DNA from 4 places in the Paenimyroides ceti genome. Region 1 is predicted to be linked to each of the others. Evidence: riboswitches for the same ligand, from Rfam matches in the RefSeq annotation. Region 1 holds a riboswitch; each other region holds the start of a gene.
The links. A riboswitch is a leader RNA that binds a small molecule or an ion and turns the genes downstream of it on or off. The one in region 1 is predicted to bind cobalamin.
Positions count from the first base shown of each region.

Region 2: it holds a riboswitch for cobalamin, as region 1 does, so the genes downstream of both, QW060_RS04785 (TonB-dependent receptor plug domain-containing protein) here and QW060_RS03220 (acyl-CoA thioesterase) in region 1, are expected to answer to the same signal.
Region 3: it holds a riboswitch for cobalamin, as region 1 does, so the genes downstream of both, QW060_RS16375 (T9SS type A sorting domain-containing protein) here and QW060_RS03220 (acyl-CoA thioesterase) in region 1, are expected to answer to the same signal.
Region 4: it holds a riboswitch for cobalamin, as region 1 does, so the genes downstream of both, QW060_RS06405 (DUF5074 domain-containing protein) here and QW060_RS03220 (acyl-CoA thioesterase) in region 1, are expected to answer to the same signal.

Region 1 covers NZ_JAUFQU010000001.1:692,517-697,153, forward strand. Annotated here, with positions in the region: gene QW060_RS03200 (HAD family hydrolase) at 1-74, shown strand, start outside; gene QW060_RS03205 (SRPBCC family protein) at 103-495, opposite strand; gene pyrE (orotate phosphoribosyltransferase) at 506-1,147, opposite strand; gene QW060_RS03215 (NUDIX hydrolase) at 1,155-1,748, shown strand; gene QW060_RS03220 (acyl-CoA thioesterase) at 1,822-2,214, opposite strand; cobalamin riboswitch at 2,338-2,469, opposite strand; gene QW060_RS03225 (GNAT family N-acetyltransferase) at 2,539-2,817, opposite strand; gene QW060_RS03230 (response regulator transcription factor) at 2,946-3,641, shown strand; gene QW060_RS03235 (sensor histidine kinase) at 3,641-4,637, shown strand, end outside.
Region 2 covers NZ_JAUFQU010000001.1:1,013,020-1,017,656, forward strand. Annotated here, with positions in the region: gene QW060_RS04780 (YncE family protein) at 1-786, opposite strand, end outside; gene QW060_RS04785 (TonB-dependent receptor plug domain-containing protein) at 792-2,636, opposite strand; cobalamin riboswitch at 2,667-2,866, opposite strand; gene QW060_RS04790 (ABC transporter substrate-binding protein) at 2,962-4,098, shown strand; gene QW060_RS04795 (iron ABC transporter permease) at 4,099-4,637, shown strand, end outside.
Region 3 covers NZ_JAUFQU010000001.1:3,337,225-3,341,861, reverse strand. Annotated here, with positions in the region: gene QW060_RS16380 (efflux transporter outer membrane subunit) at 1-623, shown strand, start outside; gene QW060_RS16375 (T9SS type A sorting domain-containing protein) at 659-1,747, opposite strand; cobalamin riboswitch at 1,852-2,009, opposite strand; gene QW060_RS16370 (energy transducer TonB) at 2,017-2,439, opposite strand; gene QW060_RS16365 (hypothetical protein) at 2,440-2,973, opposite strand; gene pth (aminoacyl-tRNA hydrolase) at 2,975-3,541, opposite strand; gene cls (cardiolipin synthase) at 3,589-4,637, shown strand, end outside.
Region 4 covers NZ_JAUFQU010000001.1:1,329,384-1,334,020, forward strand. Annotated here, with positions in the region: gene gap (type I glyceraldehyde-3-phosphate dehydrogenase) at 1-591, opposite strand, end outside; gene lipA (lipoyl synthase) at 634-1,509, opposite strand; cobalamin riboswitch at 1,693-1,868, shown strand; gene QW060_RS06405 (DUF5074 domain-containing protein) at 2,011-3,312, shown strand; gene QW060_RS06410 (T9SS type A sorting domain-containing protein) at 3,316-4,281, shown strand; gene QW060_RS06415 (ABC-F family ATP-binding cassette domain-containing protein) at 4,396-4,637, shown strand, end outside.

The DNA.
Region 1 (4,637 bases):
GTCTTGATGGAGCGGGATATTTTGTCCATGATTTCAAACATATAAATGCCGGAATCATTAAAACACTGAAATAAAAAAAGAACCTTTAAGGTTCTTTTTTTATTATAGTTTAGACATATTGTTAGCCAGTGTTTCAATAAATTTACTGATAGGACCTTTAATCATCATGGCCATCATGGCATTAAAGGTGCCTTCAAATAAGAGCTGAATCTCCGTTGATTCTGTTCCTTTTTCCTCTATGTTAGCTGTAAGTGTAAAAGGAATTTTATCACTTGCTGCGCCTAAAATGATTTGAGTATTCGGAGTCTGTTGTTTTTTTACCAGTTTGATTTCCGGCATCCCTTTCAATCCGAAGATAAAGCAGTTTTCATCTACTACTTCAAATTTAGAAGTATTCTCCGGCATCAATTTTTCAAAATTTTTGATATCATTCAGCGCATTAAAAATATAAGCTGCTGATTTCTCTACACTAACTTTTGGACTTTCTAAATTCATATCTTCTTGTTTAATTATTCCACCCTGCAGGATCAGAACTCCATACTTTGAGTGTTTCGTGTTCTTCTTCGGAAATATAATTTTTTAATACGGCTGTTTTTAGTAAAGTAGGATAGTTGCTCAACGTGGTAAGTGCCACTCCTGCATTTTTGAAATTTTCTGCAGCTACGTCAAATCCATACGTAAAAATAGCTACCATTCCCAGAATTTCAGCTCCGTTTTCTTTTAAAGCTTCTACAGCCTGTAAGCTGCTCTTTCCGGTGCTGATCAGATCCTCTATAACCACTACGGATTGCCCTTTTGTGAAAGCGCCTTCAATCTGGTTTTGTCTTCCGTGTTTTTTCGGTTCCGGGCGTACATAAACAAAAGGTAAATTTAGGGCTTCTGCTACCAGTAAACCAATACCGATAGCTCCGGTTGCTACTCCGGCAATCACATCCGGTTTACCATACTTTTGCTCTATATTGGCGGCAAATTCATTTTTTAAAAAAGTTCTTATCTCTGGAAATGAAAGAGTTATGCGGTTGTCGCAATAAATTGGCGATTTCCATCCCGAAGCCCATGTAAAAGGATTTTTAGGATTTAATTTAATTGCGTTAATTTGTAAAAGCAATTCGGCCGTTTTCTGTGCTGTGTTGTCATTAAAAATCATACTACAAATGTATAAAGTTTTTATCAACGACAAACCTCTTTTACTGACAAATAAATTAGAAAAAGAAACCGATTTTCAGCTTTTTTTACTTGAAAGTGCCGATATAAATAAAATCATTGTAAAATTTTATCAGAATAAAATTCAGAAAGCCATTTTATACCATCCTGATGAAGAAAAGATTCTTAAAAAGCTCAAAGAAAAGATCACGGTAAACAAAGCCGGAGGCGGACTGGTTCGCAACTCGGAAGGTAAAGTCCTCTTTATCCTCAGAAATGGAAAGTGGGATTTGCCAAAGGGAGGAACTGAGAAAGGGGAAACGATTGAGCAAACCGCTATTCGGGAAGTAGAAGAAGAAACAGGAGTACAGGGATTATCTATAGTTGAAAAATTGCAGAAAACCTATCACGTATTTAAACGAAACGGGGAATACAGACTTAAAATCACCCGTTGGTTTGAAATGAAAACCGATTATACGGGACATCTGATGGGACAAGCTGAAGAAGGTATTGAAAAAGTTGTATGGCTGGATAAAGAAGAAATAAAAGAAGCACTGAAAAATTCATATGAAAATATCAAGCTGCTTTTTGAAGAAGAAGCATAATGCCTCTTTGGATTAACAAACGGTAATAAAAAAGGTATCATATCGCAATTTTATGATACCTTTTTTAATTTATCTATTGTTTGAAATGGATAGGAGTTGGTTTCTTATTTTCGTCGATTGCCACGAAAGTAAACTGTCCTGTAATTGCTTTTTCACGTTTTTCAGAATACATTTCTTCAATGTATATCTCTACATAAACTACGAGACTGGTATTACCTACTCTTGTAACACGACCAATAAGTTCTACAAAAGTTCCTGCGGGAATCGGTTTGGTGAAATCGATTTTCTCACTGCTGATCGTTACCATTTTTTGTCTTGAAAATCGGGTAGCAGTAATAAAAGCTACTTCGTCCATCATGTGCATGGCTGTACCTCCGAAAAGAGTATCATAATGATTGGTAGTGTTAGGGAATACCGCTTTGAAAATGTGGGTTTCTGAATTCTGAATTCGTTCTTCTAAAGTCATTTTGTAAGATATAGTTTATAAAATTAATTACAGCAATATCCGAAACAGAACGCATACTGAGAACATACCTTTTTACAAAGGTATTTCAGGCTCTCAGACAGCTACTTCAATCGCGAAAGTATTGCCTTTATGTTTTTTAAGGATAGTAATCTGACTTATATTTAAAAAAATATTTACAGTTGCGCGACAGTTCATGATTCTCACATGATTCCCTAATTAAAAAACCGGAGTTTTTCCTTAAAAATTTCAGCAAATATAGACCTTATTAACCGATTTTAATCGATTAATGGTTTATAAAATTTCTAAAAATAAAAGACGTACTGTTTAGAGTACGTCCTGAAGATCTTGATTCTTATCAAAGGTAGCTTTGGCAAACGGGCACAGCGGAATGATTTTGAGATTGTTTTTTCTCGCATAGTCAACTGCTGCAAGAACCATTTTCTTTCCAACTCCCTGTCCGTTAAATTCCGGGTTTACTTCCGTATGATCAATGATAAATTTAGTGTCACCTACCCAGGTATAGGTCATACGACCTGCTTCAGCGTCATTTTCTGAAGCCTTGAAATACCCCTTATGTCCTTCGTTGATCTGTTCAATGTTCATGATATATTTTTTATATCTTTAAAGATACTAATTTATTTCAGATTAAAATCTAATCGCATTCTAATCTCGAAAAACATGATAATTTGTGTAACTCTTGGTATTTTTGTAAAATGCCTAATGCTGATTTTATGAATACGATATTACTTGTTGAAGACGAACCTCATGTAGCCGACCTAATCAAGCAGAGTCTTGAAGAAGAAGGATACCAGGTCATCCATGCTTTTGACGGAATTGACGGAATGAATATTCTTAAAAAACAAACGGTTCATCTGTTGATTTTAGATATTTTATTGCCCAAAATGAACGGTCTTGAAGTATGCCGGCAGATACGGAGTGAAGGCTATCTTGATCTGCCTATTCTGATTCTAACGGCTTTGGGTAGTGCTGAGAACATTGTATTGGGGTTAGACACCGGAGCAGATGATTATCTGGCAAAACCTTTCAAGCTTATTGAACTCAAGGCTCGTATCCGGACTTTGTTGCGAAGAAGTGAGCTGTTTGAAAACACTTCTGCAAAGGGACACGATCTTTATAAATTTGCCGATCTCGAATTAAACGATTATACTAAAAAACTTACCAGAGGCGGGCAGGAAATATCCCTTACCTCTACAGAATACAGGCTGTTGCTGAAATTTATGAAAAATCCGACCAAAGTATTGAGCCGTACGGATCTTTTGGATGATGTATGGGGCATTAATTTCGATATCGGAACCAATGTAGTAGATGTATATGTAAACTATCTGCGAAAAAAACTGGACAAACACGGCAATCAAAAACTCATACATACCATTACCGGTATGGGATATGTATTAAAAGAAAACTAATGAAAACGTATAGTAAAACCGTTTTAGTCATCATTACCGTATTTGTGGTATATACCTTGCTTTTCAGCGGTTATATTTATTATTCCTTTTCTAATTTTGCTTTTACAGACTTCTACAAAAGACTGGAATTAAGGGTTTCAACAACCGCTGTAATGCAATTGGGGGATGCACAGGAATCCGTAAATGTGGAGGAAGTTTATAAAGATTATCTGGAGAAATTACCCCATCAAAAAGAGTATATCATTCCTTTGACTAAAGCCGGAAAGGATACAGTGCGCACAAAAGGTATTCCAAAACAACTCCTTCAGGATGCGCTGAACAACGGCAAAGCAAATTTTAATCAAGGTAAACTTTTTTATTCGGCATTGCTGTATAAAGACAAACAGCAGCAGGAATATATGGTAGTAGTTTCTGCAGAAAATTATTTTTACAATCATCATATTACGTATCTGCGCAATCTGCTTATTACTTCACTCGCATTTTCAGTATTACTGATTGTGATTGTTTCTCATTTTGTATTCCGAACCCTGATTCGCCCAGTTAGAAATATTATCAATGAAGTAAATAAAATAGGTTCCGAAAATTTACATTTGCGTTTGGTTTCTCCTACGAGTAATAATGGAGATCCCATCAGTGAGCTTACAAACACCTTCAATGATATGCTCAACCGTTTGGAAACTTCTTTTGAAACGCAGAAAAATTTCATCAGCAATGCTTCTCACGAGCTCAATACGCCCTTAACCTCTATTATGGCAGAGGCGGAACTTGCCTTGTCAAAAAAGAGAACTTCTGAAGAATATGAAACTGCTTTGGCAAAAATCCTTGAAGAAGCAGACAAGTTGGAACAGAAAACCAAAGCATTACTATATCTTGCGAGAACAGGCTTTGATGGTAAATCTCAAAAGTTTTCAAAAGTACGTGTAGATGAAATCCTGTTGGAGGTAAAAGACAATCTTCAAAGCGTCAATTCTAATTTCAAAATAAAGATGGATTTCA
Region 2 (4,637 bases), 320 kb from region 1:
TACAAAATAGAAGTTGTTATTGTCTATAACCGCATATCTCGCTGAAGTAACCGCATTAGAAGAAACTGTTTTAGAAACTGTTAATCCGGAGATCATGTGAATTTCAGACTTGGTAGCATCAGAAGTTACCGCATATACATTGCCTGAAGCATTATCAACAGCAAGTCCGTTCGAAGCATATTCAAAAGTAAGATCCGTAACATTCACATTGTCACTTAAAGAAATCACTTCTACAACTTTTTGCGAAGCATAGCTGTTGCTTTGTACATATACATAATTATTGTTTGCTACAATGTATTCCGGATCAGCATCTAACTCTACTGAAGTGATAAACTGATAATTGTCTGCATTGTAAATTGTTACTTTTTTTGAAGCACTGTTGGTAACATATATCTTGCTGTTTTTTACAACAATGCGTCTTGGTAAGGATAGCTCCTGAGTGATCTGAGCTACTTTTTGGAATGTATAGCGATTTACTACTTCTATCGTGTTCGAATTATTAACTACGATAAAAGCAAAGTCTTTATAAAAAGCCAATGACTGAGCAACATCTCCTATGAATTCACTATTGTTTGCTGTAGAGAAAATGCTGTTGTGCTGTACGCTTAAATCATTTGAAATATAAGAAGCATTAGCATTGCTGGACTGGAAATTCCCTTCGTTCAGAATAATCACTCCATTGGAATACGGTTTATCTCCCGTAGGAATACCGGTATTTACATTATCATCACTGCTACAAGAATATAGAAGTGCTACTAAACTAATTGATAATAAAACTTTTTTCATTTTTTTTAAAATTTTAAGATGTATTGAATTGTATAATTTCTTCCGGGCATTGGTCTGTTCAATGTATTTTCATACATTTTATCAGATGCATTTTTTATTTCAAAAGCAAACATTTGCTCATTCTTTTTTCCGAAACGGTAACTGACTTGTGTATTAAAAAGGGTATAAGGGTCTATTGCAGAGTTTTCATCATTACTGGTGGTGGTATATACTTTACCGTTCATAAGCCCCTGTAGTTGTAAGCTTAGATTTTTATAGCGATACTGTATACTACCCGTTATTTTATGAAAAGGCACATAGATCAATTGTTTTTCAGTTTCATTGTCTCTTGAATCTGTGTAAGCATATGTACCCTGAACATTAATATGATGGCTGCCAAAATGAAGGCGATATGCTGAAAATAATTCCACTCCTTTTACAGTTACTTTATTCGTATTGGAAGCTTGCCAGTATCCTTCATTAGTGGGCAGCCAGCGAATCATATCATTAATGAAGATGGCATATACATTTGCAGAAAACTGCCAGTTTTTCCAGTTTATTTCCTGAGAAAGATCAGCCTGATAACTGCTTTCAGGTTTCAGATTTTTATTTCCTCCGGGTTCCCAGTAAATATCGTTGAATGTAGGAATTCTGTAATTTTTGGAACCGTTTAGTTTGATCGTGTAATTTTCTATGGGGGATATATAAAAACCGGCAGAGTAGAGCAGAGGGTTTTCATAGGCTTTTGTAAACTCTTTTTTAATTCCGAGTTCATATCCGCTTTTCGTACTCAATGTATGTTTTAACAGCAGACCTGAAGATAAAATTTCCTGTTGCGCCTGAGCAAATCCGGATCCATTACCTTTACCTTTATTGTGTTGATAATCCATCAATAGGGAAACAACGATTTTTTCAGTGAGCTTGTAGTCCAGATCATATTTTATGATGTAGCTGTTTACCTCTCCACCTGAATGACGATCAGAAGGCAGATAGTCAAAGTAACGGTAGTTTTCATTGATATAGGCCAGCCTTACAATACTGTTTGTTTTTTGTGTAGTTGCTTTCCACTGCAACAGATTTCGTGCAGATTGATTTTGATATTTTGTCTTTATCTGATTGACCGAAATCAGAGAAAAATGGCGTTCATCATCGTAGATATGAGAGAAAAAACGTATGTCATGGGTACGATTGATACGGTAGCCGATTGAAGTGTTAATACTATTATTCCAATATTGGCCGTTCAGGTTTTTACGTTTTTGTTTCTCAATATCAAAATCATTATCACTTTCGTTTCTGTTGATGTTGATTTGAGTACTCCATTTATCATTTCCTGCAGAAAGATTATAATTGACGCGATAAGTATTGTAACTTCCGTAGGTTAGTTGCAATTCATTATCAAAATGATTACTGAATTTAAGTTCATTATTGAGATGAATCGTTCCTCCGATGGCACCAGAGCCGTATAAAACGCTTCCTCCTCCTGGCTTTATGCTGATATCATTATATTCTTTATAGGAAATAGAATTGAAGTCGGTTTGCCCTAATAAAAGAGAATTTATGCGCAACCCGTTCCATACAACGGATGTTTGCTGTGCTGTTGTTCCCCTGAAAGAGGGAGATGAAACCATTCCAAAACCATTTTCTTTAAAATAAATAGAGGAGTTAAAAAGCAATAAATCTGTAAGAGAGCCATTACTTGTCTTTACTACCGTGTCATTTATTTTACGTATTGTCTGTGACAGGTTATGCGTTCTTAATTTATCATCTGTAATGATAAGTTCTTCAAGTTCTGTATGCTGATTGTTTTCCTGTGCATAAGTATGGCATGCCAAAATGGAAAACAATAATGAAACGGACCATTTTTTATTCATCGATATTACCTTTTTTCCCGAAGGTCTTTTTTAATGGTTATATTTTAGGCAGGTCTCCTGGCTTTGCTACTTGTTTGCCTTCCCAATTGCTTAGTGGCGTTATCAGACAAGTATCTTACATATATAAGAAAATGCTTACAGTTGCGGGTACAGCACAGGATTTGAATATGATCTCACCTGTTTCCCTATTATCAAAAATGCGTTTTTTGACCTAAAAGTTGATGCAAATGTAAGGCATAATTACTCACCGACAAATAATAATTAAAAAATGATCTTTGGCAGTAAATGGTAAAATAAGCTACATTTGTAAAAAAAATACTACGGAATGACTTCAAGAATTTTAAAATTAACGGTATTTCTATCTCTATTCGTTTTCGTCTCTTGTAAGAAAGAAACTGAAAAGACTACTGTTTCAGCAGTAACAAATTCAGTTGAGTATGCCAAAGGGTTTCAACTTTATGAATACCCTGATTTTACGGTTTTAAAAGTAACGCAGCCATGGCAAGATGCAAAAGAAACGTTTACTTACGTATTGGCAAATGATCTCTCAAAAATTCCGGACAGTTTAAAAAAAGAGGTCAGTATTCAGATTCCGGTAAAAACAGCTGTAGTCACCTCCACTACACATATTCCTTCACTCGTTGCTTTGGGTGAAAGTGAAGCATTGGTTGGTTTTCCTCATTTGGAATACATTTCATCTGAAGTCATACGCAAAAATATTAATGCTGGTAAAATAAAGGAATTGAATGATAATGAGAGTGTTAATCTGGAGTTGACAATTGATTTGAATCCCGAGGTAATAGTAGCGCACAGTATGGAAGCCAACAATCAAAAAATCAAAAGTCTGGAAAACGCAGGTCTGAAAGTACTTTTAAACGGAGACTGGATAGAAACCACTCCTTTAGGCAAAGCAGAATGGATAAAATTCTTCGGAGTTTTGTTTGATAAGAATCAGGAAGCTGCTGTTTATTTTAATTCCATTGTTACCGATTACAATCAGGCAAAAGAACTTGTAAAAGATGTGAAAGAATTACCTGTTGTTTTCAGCGGATCCATGTATCAGGATGTATGGTATGCTCCACAGGGAGAAAGCTGGATGGCCTATTTTATTAAAGATGCCAAAGGACATTATTTGTGGTCAGATACCAAAGGAACCGGAAGTTTGTCACTGTCATTTGAAACCGTTTTAGACAAAGCACAAAATGCCGAGATATGGATCGGTCCGGGGCAGTTTACTTCTTATGAGGAGTTAAAGAATAATAATAAACACTATACGGAATTTAGTGCCTATAAAAACAGAAAAGTGTTTACTTATAGTGCTAAAAAAGGACCAACAGGTGGTGTGATTTTTTATGAAGAAGCTCCAAACCGTCCTGATCTGATTCTTAAAGACCTGATTTTTATTCTGCATCCGGAGAAATTATCTGAATATACACCTTATTTTATAGAGGCATTACAATAAATGAGACTGATAAACCAGCATAAATTTCTTTTTTGTGTACTCGGCGCAATGCTGGTGGTGGCTTTTGTAGTGAATCTCAGTATTGGCTCCCTTCATATTCCCTTTGCTCAAATTATTGATATTCTTTTGGGTAAAGGAGCTGAAAAAGTAAGTTGGGAATATATTATACTCAATTACAGACTTCCTAAAGCATTAACTGCCATAATGGTAGGGCTTTCTTTGTCGGTTTGCGGTATGCTTATGCAGACACTTTTTCGCAATCCAATGGCAGAATCGTATGTATTAGGACTTAGTTCCGGAGCCAGTCTCGGAGTAGCCATAATTATTTTAGGAGCCGGTTTTTTACCTTTATTTATAAAACAATATCTTGTTTCTGCCTATGCAGTAGTCATTGCTTCCGTAATGGGAAGTCTTATTGTACTTATTGTTGTGTTGTTGGTTTCAAGAAAAGTAAAAGACAGTATGACGTTGCTTATCATAGGTCTTATGTTTGCCAGTTTTACCGGAGCAATTGTTGGTGTATTATCCTATTTTTCTAC
Region 3 (4,637 bases), 2.6 Mb from region 1:
TCGGAAATGCCATGCTGTCTACACTCATTCCTAAAGATACCCTCACTATTGGTGTTCCGTTAGAACTGGTGCGTCACCGCCCTGATGTGGTAGCTGCTGAACTGGAGCTCGATGCCAAAAATGCCGTAGTGGGTGTTACACAGGCAAAGCGCTATCCGTCTCTGGAAATCAACCTCAGTGGAGGTGTCAACAGTATGCTTCCTGAAAATTGGTTCAACATACCCGGAGCCTTATTCGGAAGTGTTATTGGTGGGCTTACACAACCCGTATTCAGTAAAAAGAGATTAAAAACGGACTTTGAAGTGGCTAAAATTGAGCGTGAACAGGCTGAAATCGATTTACAGAAAACAGTTTATACTGCTATCACTGAAGTCTCTGACGCCCTTATTGTAATTAAAAATGTAGAAGAACAGCTTGCTATCGCAGAAGATCAGGTACAGACAACCAATCTGGCGATCAAACAATCCAACCTGCTTTTTAACAGCGGATATGCTACTTATCTGGAAGTAATCACGACACAGAAAGCAGCACTTGAAAATGAGCTGAACCTCAACAGAATAAAACATGCAAAACTACTTTCGCGTGTAAAATTATACAAATCGCTGGGTGGAGGCTGGCAATAAAAAAATGCGCTTTGGGTTCAAAGCGCATTTTTTTATTATTTTTTCCATAATTTTTGAGCCGTTCTCCCCGTCTCAGTCCATACTTCTATAATATATATTCCGGAACTCAAAGCAGATACATTCACTACCGTATCAGTTCCTTCCTGTATCTTTTTCCCGGTACTGCTATACACTGTATATTTTTTAAGTGGCTGCTCTGTCTTTAAGGTAACCGTCTCAACTGCCGGATTCGGATAGATGCTGAATGAAACCTTATGATGCTCCCCGTTTGCAAGAGTTCCTTCTTCACGAGGCGTAAAAGGTCGTCTTGAGCCCAGGCTCAGTCCAAGCCATTGCCCGTTTTGTAGAGCAACCTGAGCAATAACTGTTTCTTTCCAATCCGAGAGATCTGTTCCCGTATAAGATTTCCATTCTCCTGCCCCGCTATATGATGTCCAGTTGATTTCGCTAAGATGGGTAGCATCCATTACATAATCAAATGCATCGGCTTCTGTTTGTATCAGTTCTAAAGCTTCTTCTGCAGTTATCGTTTCTGTCTCATAGCGGATTCCAAAAACAAAAGAGTCTGCTCCGGCTTCAGAATCGGTTCCGAAATCAACCACAACAAGACTTTTATGGGTTCCTGTTCCAAACCAGGTAACAATATCTTCTTCTGAAAACCATTGTGAGCTGTAAGCCGCTACCGGTGTTGAAGGCTCTTCAATATCATCCGTCATCGCCGTCATACCAAACCACATACCGTCATATAGATCTGTATAGCCCACTCCGTTATTCATAGATAAATTTTCCAGTGATGTTCCGTCAAAAGTAGCCCAACCAAACTGATCCGGCAACTCGGTATGGTGGTTATAAGTAAGGGAAGATAAATATCCACTGTCAATCTGAGCCTGCAGCTTTGGTTCAGCAGCAAGAAGAGCATTCAGCATATCTTCTACTGTCAGATCTTCGTTTTCAAAACGGTATCCCCAGGCATAGGAATGAATGGTTTCTTCTCCTTTGAAATCCGCTACTAAAAAAGCTTTTTTAGTACCTTCTCCCACCCAAAACCGGATATCATTTTCTGTAAATTGTGCAAAAAGGGATTGTGTCAGTAATAACACGAAAAATAAGGTAATTTTTTTCATCCTAAATATGTTTGTTGTTAAATATACAGTATGACAACTTTTAGGATATAAAGAAAATAAAGCAGAGCCAATGCACTATTCTCATCAACTTTAACTCCCGAAAGTTTAATGTTGTGAAAATGGCAGGTATCCTGACTTGCGCCCTTTTTCTTATACAAGAATATGGTATCGCCTACAGTTGCGGGTACAGCTCAAGATTTGATGTAATCGTACTTGATTCCCTATTAATGAACAATGTTCAACCGATTTCGGCGCAAAAGTAGTAAAAATTATTCAGCGAGATTCAATGTAATGGGAAGAGAATAACGCGCTTTGACCGGTTTTCCGTGCTGATCGAGTCCGGGCTCAAATTTTCTGAGTAGCTTTACGACTCTTAATGCCTCCTGATCGCAAGGCACACACACTCCTTTTTTTATGGTGACATCAGCCACATTTCCTTCTTCATCCACAATAAATTCAACCATAATAGTTCCGGTAATGCCCTCATCTATAGCCTCACGCGGATAATTGTAACTCATGGCCACTGTACGGCCTATTGCTTCAATTCCACCGATATACTGAGGTTGTACCGAAAGTTCCGGAAAATCTGTGGTGTTTGATCCGCGACCGACAACAGGTACTATGCTGTCATTTTGTGCGTTGAGCAACTGTACGGAGCAAAAAAACATCACTATAAAAAATACGTTTTTCATCTATCGCACTTTAAAATTAAGTTCTTCAAAAAGCTGAGGTACCGCTGCCTTAAAGCGCACGCTTACCTGTGTTTCTTCCTCTGAATGGTCGATTTGTAAATCGCCTTGTGTTACTCTGAAATTGCCCGCAAACCCTTTACAGTAACATTGTCTTCCAAAAACCATAAAAACATTTTGCAAATCAGCATCCTTATATTCTTTTTTGAATGCCTCAGCCGGGATCTGGAAAAAGAGTTCTTCTGTATGAAAATCATCCTGATACTTTCCACTGGCCGTTTTTTCATATTTATAGTGAACGACATAACTGCCTTTCTGATCGATCACTTCCACATATACCTCTCTTCCATCTTCGCTTTCCCGAAGTGACAACGCTTTATCTTTAAGACGCTCTGCCGTGCAATTGCCTTGCTCCGGACATGGATTTTTGATTATTGCCGCCATCGTTTCTGCTGTTTTTGTTTCTGTTTTCCTATTAAACATAGCACAAGCTGTAAACAGATTGGCTAATAATAAATACAATATTGCCTTTTTCATACTATTTTCCGTTAAATGAAGTCATTGTATTTCCCAATCCAGCTAAAGCAAAGGATTTAACTGCTTCTGCAGCAACTTTGAGACGCTCTTTTAAAGCTTCCTTTTCCTCTTCTGTCCAGTCTCCCAATACATAATTTGCCTGCTGTCCCTTTTTAAACTCATCGCTGATTCCGAACCGGAAACGCGGATATTCTGTGGTACCCAATAGTGCCTGAATGCTTTTCAGACCGTTATGGCCACCATCTGAACCTTTTGGCTTGATGCGCAAAGTACCGAATGGCAGATTGAGATCATCCGTAATCACCAGCACATTTTCAGCGCTTATCTTTTCTTTTTCCATCCAATACTGTACCGCTTTTCCGGAAAGGTTCATATAGGTATTCGGTTTTAACAGCAATAAGGTTCTTCCTTTTATTTTTACCTCTGCCATACTTCCCAGTTTTACGGTTTGGTAATCTGCTCCCTCTTCATTTGCTAAAAAATCCACTACTTTAAAACCGATGTTATGGCGTGTATTTACATATTCGGCTCCGATGTTGCCCAAACCGACGATTAAAAACTTTTTCATTTGCTGTTTTATTTTTCTAAATTACAAAGGTATTAAGAAATAGCAAAATGGAATACATACATTTGATATGGGATTTTATAAAAGAATGGTACTGGATACCTATATCTCTGATTTATATTTCTGTTATCATCACTATCCTCATTGAAAACCGCAATCCGGAAAAAACGATTGCATGGATTCTTATCATCGTATTTGTTCCGTTGCTCGGTATTTTGTTTTATTATCTGTTTGGACAGAAATTCCAGAAAGAAAAATATTTCCGGAAACTGGACAAACATCTTCAGCAGGAGATTCTCACGCGTTGGAAAGATTTGCATCCCATCATGGAAAAAGAAGTTCAGGCCATTGGAGAGCCTTTTGGAAGTGTTTTTCAATATTTGGTAAACACCCGTTCTTCTTCCCTTACGCTGAAAAATAAAATATCCTTACTCTTCAATGGTGAGCAAAAGTTTCCGGTCTTGTTGGAAGCTATGGAAAATGCCCGACACCATATCCATCTGGAATACTATATTTTTGATGATGATACTACAGGCCGTACGTTTATAGAACTGATGAAGAAAAAAGTGAAGGAGGGTGTTATTGTGCGGTTGATGACCGATGATTTTGGTTCTCCCCGGCTTTCAAAACTGCGCAAGGAACTGCTGGACAGCGGTATTGATTTTCAGGTGTTTTTGCCCGTGCATTTCAATTCTCTTGCCAACAGCAATTACAGAAATCACCGCAAAATTGCCATTATTGACGGCAACATCGGCTTTACGGGCGGTATCAATATTTCTGATAAATATTATAACCAAACCCCTCCAAAAAACAAAAATACCCTGTACTGGAGAGATACCAGTGTCCGTCTGGAAGGAGATGCGGTACGCCTGCTTGAAATTTATTTTTTTATGAACTGGCGTATTACACGCGGTGCTCTGTATCATCTTGACGAAAACTATCTGAAAGAGACAACTCTACCATCCTCTATTCCGGTTTCTTTTGCCCTTACGTCACCCGGAGAACTGATTCCGTCCGGTATGGAATCCGTTATTGCAGCTATTATGAAAGCCAAGACTTCTGTACGCATTTGCACTCCTTACTTTATTCCCGGAGAAGC
Region 4 (4,637 bases), 640 kb from region 1:
TCTGAGATCTTTGTGGGGCTGATCCTGTAAACTCTGATCTGAAGTGTAAGAGTGAACCGTTGTTATAAAGGCTTTATCCAAACCTCCCAATGCATCTATAATCTTAATCATTGGTGCCGCATTGTTTGTGGTACAGCTTGCATTGGATACAATGATGTCTTCTTTGTTCAGAATATGCTCATTAACACCGAGTACTACGGTTTTAATTTTGTTGTCTTCAGGAGGAACAGATAAGATTACCTTTTTTGCACCGTTTCTGATATGATGCTCCAGAAGTTCATAGGTTTTATGTTTTCCGGTTGCCTCAATGACAAAATCAATGTTGAGATCATTCCAATCTAAACGGCTGATGTCTTTTTCTCTAAAGTAACGGATTGTTTTTTCATTGATATACAGATGATCCGTATCAAAACTGATCTCATCTGAGAGCTTTCCATGAGTGCTGTCATATTTCAACAGATGGGCCATGGTTTTAGTATCTGCCAGGTCATTGATAGCTACAATCTCAATCGTTGGATGGTGGAGGAGCAGACGACATAGATTACGGCCGATACGACCAAAACCATTGATGGCTATTCGGGTGTTTTTCATGAGTAAGAAAAAAGTCGTTCTTTTTAGAACGACCTGGATTTATTATAAAATATGTTTTTGTGCTTTGTAAGATGAGCGTACTAATGCACCGCTTTCTACATGTTTGAATCCTAATTCCAGACCGATGGTTTCATATTTTTTGAATTGATCCGGTGTGATGAATTCTTTTACAGGTAAATGTTTTTTACTCGGTTGCAAATATTGACCAATGGTCAGGACATCCAGATGTACACCTTTTAAATCATGCATGGTTTGGATTACTTCTTCTTCAGTCTCTCCAAGTCCCAGCATAATACCTGTTTTTGTACGGTTTACTCCCTGTTCTTTCAGATAGCGAAGTACTTCCAGACTACGGTCATATTTTGCCTGAATACGTACTTCTCTTGTCAGTCTGCGAACAGTTTCCATATTATGTGAAACTACTTCAGGACGTACGGCTATGATACGATCAAGGTGACGCTCCATTCCTTGAAAATCAGGAATCAAAGTTTCTAAGGTAGTTTCCGGGTTCATACGTCTTACCGCTTTTACCGTTTCAGCCCAAATGATAGAGCCACCATCCTTAAGATCGTCGCGATCCACGCTGGTCAACACAGCATGTTTAATATTCATCAGTTTAATAGAACGTGCTACTTTTTCAGGTTCGTCCCAATCTACTGTTTCAGGTCTTCCGGTTTTTACGCCGCAAAATCCGCATGATCTTGTACATATGTTTCCGAGGATCATAAATGTAGCGGTTCCTTCACCCCAGCATTCGCCCATGTTCGGACAACTGCCTGAAGTACAAATTGTATTTAACTTGTATTTATCTACAAGACCTCTTAACTCCGTGTATTTTTTACCCGTAGGTAATTTTACCCGTAGCCATTTGGGTTTGCCTTGTGGTGTAAGTGTATTTGAGTCGAGAACTGTGTTCATTTTATATCAAAAAATTGTATTGCAAATATAAACAATCTATATTGTTTCTATCAGAAATTGTTGATCTATCAAAGTTACTAAATCTAAAGATCATATTTTTAAAATTTGAGTTTTATTTAATACAGGTTTGTTTGTAGTTGTTAAAAATGATAAATCACTAATAAAAAACACTATATTCGCTTTTTATTTCGAAATATTTAAGGTTATAAAATAGTAAAAGGGAATCAAGTGAGATACTTGAGCTGTACCCGCAACTGTAAGCTATATACTTATTATTATAAAAAAGCCATTGATTGTAAAATTGAGAAGGCAAATAATAAGATGCAAGCCAGGAGACCTGCCTTAAATATACTGATTTAGCTTTCGGGAAAAAAGGCAGATATCACAGATAGTTTCAGTTATTTATAGCTGAAACATGCTATTGTTATAGATATTTTTGATATATAAACCCACGAAAGCTGACTCAGATTTTGTGGGTTTAATTTTTTAAATAACTATAACATGAGAAAAAATTATTTTTTAGTAGCAGCCTTTTTATCATTTGCGGTAAATGGTTTTTCACAACAGCAGTATTATGATGGTGTTCTTATTCTGAATGAAGGAAATATGGGAAGCAATGATGCCTCAGTTTCTTTTCTTTCACCTGACAATGAGCTGACGAATTATATTGACCGATTGGCAAATAATGATGAGGAATTGGGAGATGTAGGTCAAAGTATTGCTTTCCACGATGATAAAGCATTTATTGTACTGAACGCATCCAATAAAATTGTCGTGGTCAACAGTAGTACTTTTGAATATATTGAAACAATCGATACAGGTCTTGTTAACCCTCGCTATATGGCTTTTTCCGGAAACAAGGCTTATATTACCTGTTGGGGTGTAGGAAGCAATGAAGAAGATGATTATTTAGCGGTTCTAGATCTGGAAACTTACACACTGGGGCAACCTGTTCCGATGACAAACGGTGTTGAAAAAATAGAGGAAATCAATGGTAAACTTTATATTGCACATCAGGGTGGCTACGGTTTTGAGAGTAAAGTAAGTGTCTATAATATTGCAGATGCAACTACAACAGTTATCAATGTAGGAGATGTTCCCAAAGAGATGATTGTTTCGGGTAACAATATTTATCTGCTTAACGGTGGAATTCCTGATTGGGCTTCTTCTTTAGGTCTGGTGCAAACGCCTTCCAGTATCGGAAAAATTGATCTTACTACAGATACATATCAGACACTTGTAACTTTTTCAGAAGATATGCCTGCTTCTCATATGGCACAGCAGGGAGATGGTTTTTATGTGACGAGCAAAGAAAAAATATACAAATATTCTTTGACTACCAATACATTGGATACAGCCCCTTTTATAACAACTCCGGTGACCGATTATTTAGGAATTTATGGAATGGATATTATTGAAGATAAAATCTATGTAGGGGATGCAAATGGTTATGGCAACAGTGGATTTGTTTATGTATATTCAATGGAAGGTAATTTGTTGGATACTTTTAATGTAGGCGGTCTTCCCAATCATTTTTACCCTTCTGCTGTCAGCCCTTCAGCGGGTATAGATGATCCTAAAACATCTTTGGTATCACTATATCCAAATCCGGTATCAGATCGATTATATGTAAATTCAAAAGAAGAATTTTCAGTGATTATATTTGACTTATTTGGTAAGCAAATTCTTAAAACGAAAACAAGTACACAAGGAATTGATGTAAGTTACCTTGCAAACGGTACTTATATTGTACGTTTAGAAAATAACAAGCAAGTACAGACCTTGAAATTAATCAAGAAATAATACATGTTTAAATCGATCATTTTTCTGACCTTTTTTATTTCGGGCAGCTTCGTTTTTGCACAGCCTTATGCTCCTCAGGCAGGTACGCCAGGTTCTACAGCTATACATAAGGGAAGTCTGTCTTTTACGGCGTGGGCTACCGATGTACGGGTTGTAAGAGGTTTTCAGAATATTCAGCTTCCGGGGCTGGGTCTGGCAAGTAGCGGAGTTCCTGAAAATGCCATAGGCTATCCGGATGGTAATGTCGTAAGTTTGGGCGATAAAGGATATGCTGTTGCAACCTTTGAACATCCGATAAGAGACGGTCAGGGATATGATTTTGCAGTATTTGAAAACGGATCTGTCGGCTATTTAGAACTGGCAACAGTTGCTGTAAGTTCAGACGGAGTCAATTATTATATGTTTCCGTCACACAGTCTAACACAGACTCATACACAATTGGGAACCTTTGATACACCTGTAGCACAAAATCTGCATAATCTGGCAGGGAAATATATAGGCGAATATGGAACACCGTTTGATCTTTCAGATATTCAGAACGCTCCTCTGTTGGATAAACAGGCAGTTCGTTTTGTAAAAATCACTGATGTCTGCGGATCATTAAATCCGGTATATGCCACTTATGACAGTTATGGTAATAAAATCAATGATTCGTTTCCAACACCTTTTCCTTCGGGTGGATTTGATCTGCAGGCAGTAGGCGTGATTCATGAACAGCTTTTAAGTGAAGAAAGTTTTGATGTATTTGCATTAAAAGTTTATCCGAATCCTTTTACGACAGAACTTTTTATTTCAGATGATTATAATTATGAAATAGAGTATGTATTTAAAGATGTATTAGGCAAAACAGTTTTGGAAGGCAGGTATTACGGAGGCATTATCAATACTGGTTCACTTCCCTCGGGTATTTATCTTCTGACCTTGCAGAGTCAGGGGAAGAAAAGAAATCTAAAAATGATTAAAAAATAAATTATTGTTTTTTTTTGAAAATCGTCTGGTAGTAATATCAGGCGGTTTTTGTTTTTTTACTCCAATACGAAAAAACTAAATGTATATTTGCAAAAAATTAAGCAGTTTCTACTCATGATTACAGTAAACGATATCGCAGTTCAGTTTGGCGGTACTACCTTATTTAGTGGTGTCAATTTTTCTATAAATGAAAACGATAAAATTGCCCTTATGGGGAAAAATGGTGCCGGAAAATCTACTCTTTTAAAAATTATTGCAGGTGTTAGTAAACCGACTTCCGGCTCTGTTGCAGTTCCGAAAGAGGCTTCTATTGCCTATTTACCGCAACATTTGCTTACTCAGGATAATGCCACAGT